2 linked regions of the Butyrivibrio fibrisolvens genome follow. The main gene of each other region encodes a partner of the protein of the gene in region 2 in a complex. Links are inferred from orthologs where the notes say so. Each region holds a gene or a part of one and is shown on either strand. Other genes may lie near its edges.

The links. Proteins that work in one complex are often made in the same cells at the same time.
Region 1: the proteins of mfd (region 2) and uvrA are in contact, whole or in part, in a crystal structure (PDB 4DFC), measured with the Escherichia coli proteins. The link is inferred for Butyrivibrio fibrisolvens from one-to-one orthologs.

Annotation. Positions count from the first base shown.
Region 1 is NZ_CP065800.1:329,681-334,850, forward strand. Bases 635-3,969 are described here. They hold uvrA (excinuclease ABC subunit UvrA), read right to left. Parts: upstream 3,664-3,969; coding sequence 835-3,663; downstream 635-834. Outside these bases: I7804_RS01320 (rod shape-determining protein), read right to left, coding at 1-465; excinuclease ABC subunit UvrB, read left to right, coding at 4,012-5,170. UniProt on the Escherichia coli protein: The UvrABC repair system catalyzes the recognition and processing of DNA lesions. UvrA is an ATPase and a DNA-binding protein. A damage recognition complex composed of 2 UvrA and 2 UvrB subunits scans DNA for abnormalities.
Region 2 is NZ_CP065800.1:148,891-154,674, reverse strand. The notes cover bases 1-4,142. They hold mfd (transcription-repair coupling factor), read left to right. Parts: upstream 1-384; coding sequence 385-3,942; downstream 3,943-4,142. Other genes in these bases: I7804_RS00595 (hypothetical protein), read right to left, coding at 4,015-4,142; pth (aminoacyl-tRNA hydrolase), read left to right, coding at 1-292. Also shown: more of I7804_RS00595, read right to left, coding at 4,143-4,443; I7804_RS00590 (phosphoglucomutase), read left to right, coding at 4,611-5,784. UniProt on the Escherichia coli protein: Couples transcription and DNA repair by recognizing RNA polymerase (RNAP) stalled at DNA lesions. Mediates ATP-dependent release of RNAP and its truncated transcript from the DNA, and recruitment of nucleotide excision repair machinery to the damaged site.

The DNA.
Region 1 (5,170 bases), 180 kb from region 2 along the record:
ACCTATATCTACGATCATATTGCCGCATGGCTTAATGATATCGATACCTGCACCGATAGCTGCTGCTATAGGCTCTTCGATGATGCGAACGTCTCTGGCACCTGCCATACGTGTAGCATCTTCTACGGCCTTACGCTCAACTTCAGTTACACCTGAAGGAACGCATACAGCGATAAGAGGTTTACGATAGATTCTACGTCCGAGAGCCTTAGTTATGAAGTGCTTCATCATCTGCTCTGTGATCTGGTAATCACTGATAACACCCTGACGAAGAGGACGAACTGCTACGATGTTGCCGGGTGTACGGCCGAGCATCTGACGTGCATCTTCACCAAATGTAAGAATCTGGTCTGTATCTCTGTCATATGCTACAACAGAGGGCTCCTTAAGTACTACGCCCTTTCCTCTTATATAAACAAGAATACTTGCTGTTCCTAAATCAATTCCGATATCTGTATACTGCATGGATAAGTCCTTTCAATTTGCTTAAAGTCTGTTATTGTTATTGTTATCGCTTATGCGAGTTGTTATCTTTGTTAAACTATAAAGCGTATAATTCACAAAGTATTATAAACTAACAGACTCATTTTGAAAACAGGCTAATTGAAAAAAATATAGCGGTAGCACATCTAAGCTACTTCAGGCCTTGACTTAGCCTTAAAAGTAAAAATTTTCATTGACAACTTTTACTTTCGTTGAAGTTCCTTTTCATCTGTGCTCCCGCATCCATGCGCAGCTTCCGATATACAGTTTTCAAAAATAAAATCTTTAAAAACGAATATTATTCTACGTTGTGTATATCGGAATAACTGCGCTCAATATTAACCCTTACATTCATTTGAGCATCTTGGCAATATAATGTCCTGTATATGACTCCTTAACTTTGGCAACCTGTTCTGGTGTTCCCTTGGCTACTATAGTACCTCCCTTGGCACCGCCTTCAGGGCCCAGATCTATTATGTAGTCAGCAGTTTTGATAACATCAAGATTGTGTTCTATAACTACTACAGAATTGCCCTGCTCCACAAGCTTTTGAAGTATATCTACAAGCTTTGCTACATCTGCAAAATGAAGACCTGTTGTTGGCTCATCCAGAATGTAGATAGTCTTACCTGTACTGGTCCTTGAAAGCTCTGTTGCAAGCTTTATACGCTGAGCTTCACCACCTGAGAGTTCTGTAGATGGCTGACCGAGTTTGACATAACCAAGACCTACATCATAGAGAGTCTGTATCTTCTTATGTATCTTAGGTACATTCTTAAAAAACTCCAGAGCTTCTTCTACAGTCATATCAAGTACATCATAGATATTTTTGCCCTTATATCTGACTTCCAGAGTTTCTCTGTTATAGCGCTTACCTCCGCAGACTTCGCATGGCACGTATACATCAGGTAAAAAATGCATCTCTATCTTCACGATACCATCACCTGAGCAGGCTTCGCATCTGCCTCCTTTGACATTGAATGAAAATCTGCCCTTGGCATAACCCTTGGCCTTGGCATCAGGTGTTCCTGCAAAAAGATCTCTGATAAGATCAAATACTCCTGTATATGTAGCAGGATTGGAACGAGGAGTCCTCCCTATAGGTGACTGATCTATATTTATAACCTTGTCAAGCTGTTCAAGCCCTTCTATAGCCCTGTGATCCCCAGGTATGCAGCGTGCTCTGTTAAGGCTCTTAGCAAGATGTTTGTATAAGATCTCATTAACAAGTGAACTCTTACCTGAACCCGATACACCTGTCACTACTGTAAGTACCCCAAGAGGGAACTTAACATCAATATCTTTAAGGTTATGCTCTCTTGCGCCCTTAACGTCCAGCCATCCCGTAGGTTTTCTTCGAACAGAAGGAACCGGAATAGTCTTGGCTCCGGATAGATACTGACCTGTAATAGAATCAGGATTGTTCATGATATCCTCGGCTGTACCGGTAGCTACTATGCGTCCGCCATGCGATCCGGCGCCCGGGCCTACATCTACAATATAATCAGCTTCTCTCATAGTATCCTCATCATGTTCTACTACGATGAGAGTATTACCAAGATCACGAAGATTCTTAAGTGTATTAAGAAGCTTATCATTGTCCCTTTGGTGAAGACCTATACTGGGCTCATCAAGTATATAGCACACTCCGCACAGTCCTGATCCAATCTGGGTTGCCAGTCTGATACGCTGAGCCTCTCCGCCGGAAAGAGTTCCTGTAGCTCTTGAAAGCGACAGATAGTCAAGGCCTACATCTACAAGAAATCCAACTCTTGCTCTTATCTCTTTGAGCAGCTGAGCACCTATAAGCTCCTGCTGCCTTGAAAGAGACAGATTCTCAAGATATTTGTGAAGATCTTCAATCGATATAGAAGTTATCTCATAGATATTCCTGCCATCAACAGTTACAGCAAGTGATTCTGGGCGGAGCCTTTGACCCTTGCAGGCTGTACATGGTGTGATAGTCATATACTCTTCATATTCTGCCTTGGCAGTCTCAGATGCAGTCTCTCTGTAACGCTGCTCGACATTTTTTATAAGACCATCAAATAAGATAGGATAATCGCCCTCACCTCTCTGGCCCTTGTAATGCACATTGACTGTCTTATCTGCTCCATATATAAGAACATCATGAATCTTCTTAGGATACTTCTCAAAAGGAGTATCAAGGTCGAATCCATAAGCCTTGGCAAGAGCTCTTAATGTTGCATTGGCAAAGCTTCCTTCCTTGTTGCAGGACTGCCATCCCATAACCTGAATAGCTCCTTCATTTATAGAAAGAGACTTATCCGGGATCATAAGGTCTTCGTCAAACTCCATCTTGTATCCAAGACCGGAACACTCCGGACATGCACCATATGGATTATTGAAAGAAAAGCTCCTAGGCTCAATCTCAGGAATTGATATTCCGCAATCAGGACATGCGAAATTCTGGGAGAAGTTGATCTCTTTATCTCCTATCACATCAACTACCAGTAGTCCCTCTGCCAAAGACAGCGCTGTTTCTATAGAATCTGTAAGACGACCTCTTATGCTCTGAGGATCCTCCTTGACTACAAGTCTGTCTACTATGATCTCAATATTGTGCTTGATATTCTTATCAAGACTGATATCTTCTGACAGATCATACTGATTGCCATCGATCCTGATACGTACATAGCCGCCCTTCTTGGCTCTCTCGATGACCTTCTCATGCATACCCTTCCTGCCTCTTACAACAGGTGCCAAGATCTGAATCTTACTTCCTACAGGTAGTGAGAGAATCTGATCTGCCATCTCATCAACACTCTGACGCCTTATCTCCCTTCCGCAGTTAGGACAATGCGGAATACCTATCCTAGCGTATAAAAGTCTGAAATAATCATATATCTCTGTAACAGTACCTACTGTAGAACGAGGGTTTCTATTGGTTGATTTCTGATCAATAGAAATAGTAGGTGACAGACCTTCTATCTTCTCAACATCAGGCTTGTCCATCTGTCCAAGGAACATCCTTGCATAAGAAGAGAGTGACTCCATATATCTTCTCTGTCCTTCTGCAAAAATAGTATCGAAAGCAAGAGAAGACTTACCAGAGCCTGAAAGCCCTGTAAATACAGTAAGTGTCCCCCTCGGGATATTAACATCTACCCCTTTTAAATTGTGCTCATTGGCATGACGCACCCTTATATAATCATGTATATCTACAGGAAGAGGACGCCTTCCTGTGGTATTAGTCTTGGAAAAATGAGATTTCTTCTCGGCATTTCCTTGTTCTTTAACCTTTTTTCAGACATAATCCTTATTTCCTTTTTAAAAAATCGAAGCTTAAATTTTTAACAATATAATTGTCTTTATTTGCGTAGCAAAATCATTGTATCATAGCATTTAAAATTCTAAAATCCTTTTATGAAAATTTCAGACTTTTGCAACGGCCCCACGTCTTTGCTACAATAAAAATGCTAATACTAATTATAACTTAAATTTCCAACCCTAGCGGCGTGGTATCTAAGTTCGTAACACACAACCCCAAAGAATATCGGAGTAAACATGGACAAATTCAAGCTTGTAAGTACTTTTAAGCCTACCGGCGATCAGCCACAGGCTATAGAGAAACTGGTCCAGGGATTTAAGGACGGCAACCAGTTTGAAACCCTCCTTGGCGTAACAGGTTCCGGCAAGACCTTCACCATGGCCAATATAATAGCTGCCCTTAATAAGCCAACCCTAATCATATCTCACAATAAAACCCTTGCCGGTCAGCTCTATGGTGAGATGAAAGAGTTTTTCCCTGAAAATGCAGTTGAATATTTTGTATCCTACTACGATTACTACCAGCCAGAGGCATATGTACCGCAGACGGATACTTATATAGCCAAGGACTCTTCTATAAATGATGAGATAGATAAATTAAGACTTTCTGCAACAGCATCTCTTGCCGAAAGAAACGATGTCATAGTCGTAGCATCTGTTTCCTGCATATACGGCCTTGGAAGCCCTGACGAATTCAAAGGTATGTCTATATCCTTAAGACCCGGCATGTCCAAAGACAGAGATGATGTCATCAAAGACCTTATAGCAATACAGTATCAGCGCAACGATATGGATTTATCCCGTTGTAACTTCCGTGTACACGGCGATGTAGTAGAGGTATTCCCTGCCAATGCCGACGACTACCTTATAAGGATCGAGTTCTTCGGTGATGAGATTGACAGGATATGCGAAGTCGAACCACTTTCAGGCAAGGTAACTCACGAGCTCGAGCACGTTATGATATACCCTGCTTCCCACTATGTTGTCCCTCAGGAGAAGATCAACAGGGCATGTGAGAATATAGAAAAAGAGCTTGAAGATCAGGTCCGCTTCTTTAAAGGTGAAGACAAGCTTATAGAAGCTCAGCGTATAGCTGAAAGGACCAACTTCGATATTGAGATGATGAGGGAGACAGGTTTTTGCTCAGGAATTGAGAACTACTCAAGGCATCTTAATTTTATGGCACCAGGGGAGCCGCCTCTTACACTTATGGATTTCTTCCCAAGAGACTTCCTAATAATCGTGGACGAATCTCACATGTCTATCCCACAGATAGGCGCTATGTATCACGGCGACAGAAGCAGAAAAGAAACTCTTGTCAATTATGGTTTCAGACTTCCATCCGCTCTTGATAACAGGCCTCTGAACTTCGAAGAGTTTGAAGCAAGGATCGACC
Region 2 (5,784 bases):
CGATCAGAATGTAGGTAATATCAGGGTTCGCCCCAAGGGAAGTGCTGGTGGACACAACGGTCTTAAATCCATAATCGCACATTGCCAGACAGATGGTTTTACCAGAATAAGAGTTGGCGTAGGTCGTAAGCCTGAGGGTATGGACCTTGCTGATCACGTACTTAGCCATTTTAACTCTGAAGAAGAAGTTAATCTCAAAAATGCCATAGATAACGCGATTGCAGCTATACCTGTAATCCTTGATGAAGGATGCGATATAGCTATGACCAGATTTAACCGCAAGGTTGTCTGATATCACGTTTTGAATCATAGATAATGTCGGCATCGTAAAAACGGTATTTAGTATATCCTTTGTTGTTTTATATATAGAGAAAGAGGAATGATATGCGTGCTATAGAGGCGCCACTGCAGGAACTGCCTGCTTTTACCGAACTTGATAAATATCTTGATAATCCATTTGCCTGCGCTGAAGTCATAGGATGCCTTGATTCTGAGAAGCTCCATATGATCAACGGACTTGGAAGCCAGGTCCGCTATCGCATAATTGTGACAGATTCTGATCTTAGAGCCAAAGAGATCTTCGAAGATTATAAGTTCTATGACAGGAATGTTACAGTATATCCTGCCAAGGATCTCATATTCTATCAGGCAGATATCCATTCCAATGATCTTACACGCCAGCGTATAAGGACCATGCGCCGTCTTATAGAAGGCCGCCCTGTTACGGTGGTGACAACCTTTGCTGCTCTTATGAGCCCTCAGATCCCAGCTGAAGTTATCAAAAGCAATATCCTTGCACTTGATAAAAGAAAGCCTGTAGATGAGCAGGATATAGCCAGAAAACTTGTAAACATGGGCTATGAGAAGGTATATCAGGTAGAAGGCCCCGGTCAGTTCTCCGTTAGAGGCGATATCATCGATGTATTCGACCTTACAGAAGAGAATCCTTACAGAATAGAGCTTTTTGGTGATGATATAGAATCCATGAGATCTTTTGACATAATGTCCCAAAGATCTCTTGAAAAGCTTGAATCAATTGAGATATATCCTGCTTCTGAGCTTATCCTTACAAGAGACAGGCTTGAAGAAGGTTTTGATAAAATAACAGCCGAATTCGAATCAAGATATGATCAGCTAAGGAAGGCCTTTAAGACAGAAGAGTCTGCAAGGCTTAAAAAGTATATAGAAGAAAAGAAGGAAGAAGCTTTAGAATATGACAATATGTCAGGTCTTGAGAGCTTCCTTAGATACTTTGTAGATAACCCGTCTACATTCCTTGAACTGTTTAATAGCGGAAGCACTATGATCTTCATAGATGAGCCTTCTCATGTGCAGGCTCAGGCCAAGGCTGTATTTGATGAGTTCAGGGAAAGTATGATAAATAGAGCCGAGCAAGGCTACATACTCCCCGGGCAGATGGATCTTCTTTTTTCAGAAGAAGAGATAATAGCCAGGATGGGCAATGTCAGAAGAGTCCTTCTTGAAGCAATCCCGCTTCCTGCATCCCAGAATCATTATGAGCCCGGAAAGAGCTTTGAGATCCATACTCAGACTATTGCTCCCTATAATAACAGCTTCGATCTTCTGGTCAAAGATCTAAAGAGTTATAAAAAGAGAGGCTACAGAGTCCTCATCCTCTCCGGATCAAGAACAAGAGCTAAGAGAATCGTAGAAGATCTTAGGGACAATGAAGTCAGCGCTTCATATAGTGAGGATCCCGGGCGTGTACTGCAGCCTGGCGAGATCATGACCTATTATGGCCGTATATTAAAGGGATTTGAATATCCTGATATTAAGTTTGCTGTTATATCAGAAAGTGATATCTTCACAGAGCACAAGAAGAAAAAGAGAAAGAAAAAGAAGGGCATGTCCGGAGAGACTATATCCTCAATGGCAGACCTTCATCCGGGCGATTATGTAGTTCATGAAAGCCACGGACTTGGTATCTACAGAGGTATCGAGAAGATAGAGACTGATCACGTAGTCAAGGACTATATCAAGGTCGAGTATGCTGGCGGCGGCAATCTGTACGTGCTGGCTACAGGTCTTGATGTACTTCAAAAGTATGCCTCATCGTCAGAAGATACTACGCATAAGCCCAAGCTCAACAAGCTTGGAAGCCCTGAGTGGAACAGGACCAAGGCCAAAGTTAGAAGCGCAGTTGATGAAGTTGCACAGGATCTGGTGGAACTCTATGCCAAGAGACAGCAGACCAAGGGGTATGAATTTGGACCTGATACTGTATGGCAGCAGGAATTTGAAGATGCATTCCCTTATCAGGAGACTGAGGATCAGGAAGCTGCGATAGAAGCGGTCAAGGCAGATATGAGATCTCCTCGTATCATGGAGAGACTTATCTGCGGAGACGTAGGATTTGGTAAGACTGAGATTGCTATAAGAGCTGCCTTTAAGGCTGTTCAGGACAGCAAGCAGGTAGCAGTACTGGTGCCTACGACTATCCTTGCTCAGCAGCACTATAATACTTTTTCTGAGAGAATGAAGGACTTCCCTGTAAGAGTGGACATGTTGTCCAGATTCAGGACAGCCCGTGAACAGAAGAAGACCGTAGAAGATCTTCGTAAAGGCCTTGTAGATATCGTTATAGGAACACATAGACTGTTGTCCAAGGATGTCCAGTACAAAGACCTTGGACTTCTCATTGTAGATGAGGAGCAGAGATTCGGTGTAACTCATAAAGAGAAGATCAAGAAGATCAAAGAAAGTGTAGACGTACTGACCCTGTCAGCTACGCCTATTCCCCGTACTCTTCACATGAGCCTTGTGGGTATCAGGGATATGAGCATCCTTGAAGAAGCTCCCAATGACCGCCAGCCTATACAGACCTTTGTATGTGAATATAACGAAGAGATGGTAAGAGAAGCTATCGTAAGAGAACTTTCAAGACAAGGCCAGGTATACTATGTCTATAACAGAGTCAATGATATAGCGGATGTAGCTGCAAGGATACAAAAACTGGTACCGGAAGCAAGCGTGGCCTTTGCCCACGGCCAGATGTCTGAGCAGGAACTTGAGAAGATCATGTACGACTTCATAGACGGAGATATAGATGTACTAGTATCTACTACTATCATAGAAACAGGACTTGATATATCCAATGTTAATACAATGATCATCTCTGATGCTGATAAAATGGGTCTGTCACAGCTCTATCAGTTAAGAGGACGAGTAGGAAGATCCAACAGGAATGCCTATGCATTCCTTATGTACAAAAAGAACAAGATGCTCAAGGAAGTTGCAGAAAAAAGACTCTCTGCCATAAGAGAATTCACAGACCTTGGTTCAGGATTTAAGATCGCTATGCGTGATCTCGAGATAAGAGGGGCAGGTTCACTTCTTGGAAGGAAGCAGTCCGGACATATGATGGCAGTAGGCTATGATATGTACTGTAAGATGCTCAATGAAGCCGTTCGCAAGAAGAAGGGTCTTGAGTCAGCATATCCTGAAGACTTTGATACATCAATAGATCTTGACGTAGATGCTTATATTCCTACTAAGTATATCCTTAATGAAGAGCAGAAACTTGAGATATATAAGAGGATCGCTAGTATCGAAAACCTTGGCGAAGCTGATGATATGAGAGATGAGCTTCGTGACAGATTTGGAGAAGTTCCGGACAGCGTAGATAACCTTCTTAGAGTTGCTCTTATGAGAGTTAAAGCTCACAGCCTTTATATGCGCGAAGTTAAAGGCGGAAGTGGTGAGATAACCTTTGAGATACTTAGAGAAGCTAAGATAAAGAGCGAGAATATACCGCTTCTATTAAAACATTACAAAGGGAATCTATCATTTAAGTCTAAAGGTAAGGTTATGTTCATCTATACATATAAAAAAGATGAAAACCAGAAAAAAGCAGAGCAAAATCTGCTATGCGATACAGAAAAGCTCCTGACGGATATGGAGCATGCACTTTTAAATATTTAAATCAGGAGATGAATTAATAGCTCTACAACTGACTGTACCCACGGGCTTGCCCGTGGGTACAGTCAGATTGTTCTACGCCATAGCTACAGACCGTAGCTTTGTTGCCTGCTTCTGTATATACGATAGCGGTATATTATCTGTTCCGAGATTATCAAGATCTGCGCTCAGCTGCGTCAGAAGACCTCGTGCAGCTGTAAGATCATAGTTTTCGATTGAAAGTCCTGCCATAGCAAACATAAGTGTAAGTACGAATACATTTCTTATCTTCTTGTCACGTATGAAGACAATATCAAAGGGAATCTCTCCCAGATCATCACATATGGTATACGTATATTCTCCTTTAATATCTTCAATATCTGTTTCTGACTCAAGTATCATGTACTGATCATATCCTGAAAACAGGATAGTAGAATAAGTCTGAGCATCCTGCTCACCTAAAAAGGCGATAATGTCCATCTGACCATCCAGAGATACTCTGTAAAGAGTTATTGTCTGACCCATGCCTAACCTCCTAACAAAATAAAAAAGCTCTATATTTTAAATCGGCATTTGGTTATGAAAAGTTTATTGTTTTTTGAGAGGATGTAAGCAATAATTAAATAGCAATTACTGCTTTTGAATAATAAAATGTAAAAGCAGAATCGATCATGTGGGAGGAAATCTAACAAATGAGCTATTCTAATCTTCAAAATGGTAGCGATATCCGTGGTATTGCTATGGACAACGAAACAGGTGCTTCTGTAAATCTTACCAACAAGGCTTCCAAAGACCTTGCTGGAGCTTTTGCCAAGTGGCTTTCTAAAAGGAACGATAATAAGAAAGTAAAAATTGCTCTTGGAAGAGATTCAAGACTTACCGGAGAGGCTCTTTTAAAGGCAGCTGCAGCAGGAATTATCGCACAAGGTCACGAGGTATGTGATTTTGGTATAGCATCAACACCTGCTATGTTCATGTCAACGGTTCTTGCTTCCGATGAAGATGATGCAGCTACTTTTGATGGAAGTATCATGATAACTGCAAGTCACCTTCCTTATTATAGGAATGGTCTTAAGTTCTTCACTAAAGAAGGGGGACTTGAAAAGGGTGATATCAAGGAGCTTACAGAGCTTGCTGATAAGATCCTTGCGGAAAATCCCGAAAAGTCCGTAGATACAAGTAGTGCAGATATTAAGAGCATAAACTTTATGGATACATACGCATCCTATCTTCAGAAGAAGATCAGAGACGGCGTAGGTAAGGGCGATAAGCCTCTTGAAGGACTTCATATCATAGTAGATGCAGGTAATGGTGCTGGCGGATTCTATGTTACCAAGGTTTTGGAGCCTCTTGGAGCAGATACGTCGGGAAGCCAGTTCCTTACACCTGACGGAAGATTCCCTAACCACATTCCAAATCCAGAGAACAAAGAGGCAGCAGAGTCTATCAAGAAGGCAACTCTTGATTCAAAGGCAGATCTTGGAATCATATTCGATACAGATGTAGACAGAGCAGGTGCTGTACTTCCAAGCGGCAAGACTCTTACAAGAAACGATCTTATAGCAGTCCTTTCTATGATCGCTCTTTCAGAGCATCCCGGAACTACAATCGTTACTGACTCTGTTACTTCAGACGGTCTTCATGACTTCATCGAAGCACATGGTGGCAAGCACAAGAGATTTAAGCGTGGCTACCGCAATGTTATAGATGAATCCATAAGACTCAACAATGAAGGGATCGATTCTCAGCTTGCTATAGAGACAAGCGGACATGGCGCTTTTAAAGAAAACTACTTCCTTGATGACGGTGCATATCTTATGGTCAAGCTCCTTATCGAGATGGGTAAGGGCAAAAAGCTCGAAGAGA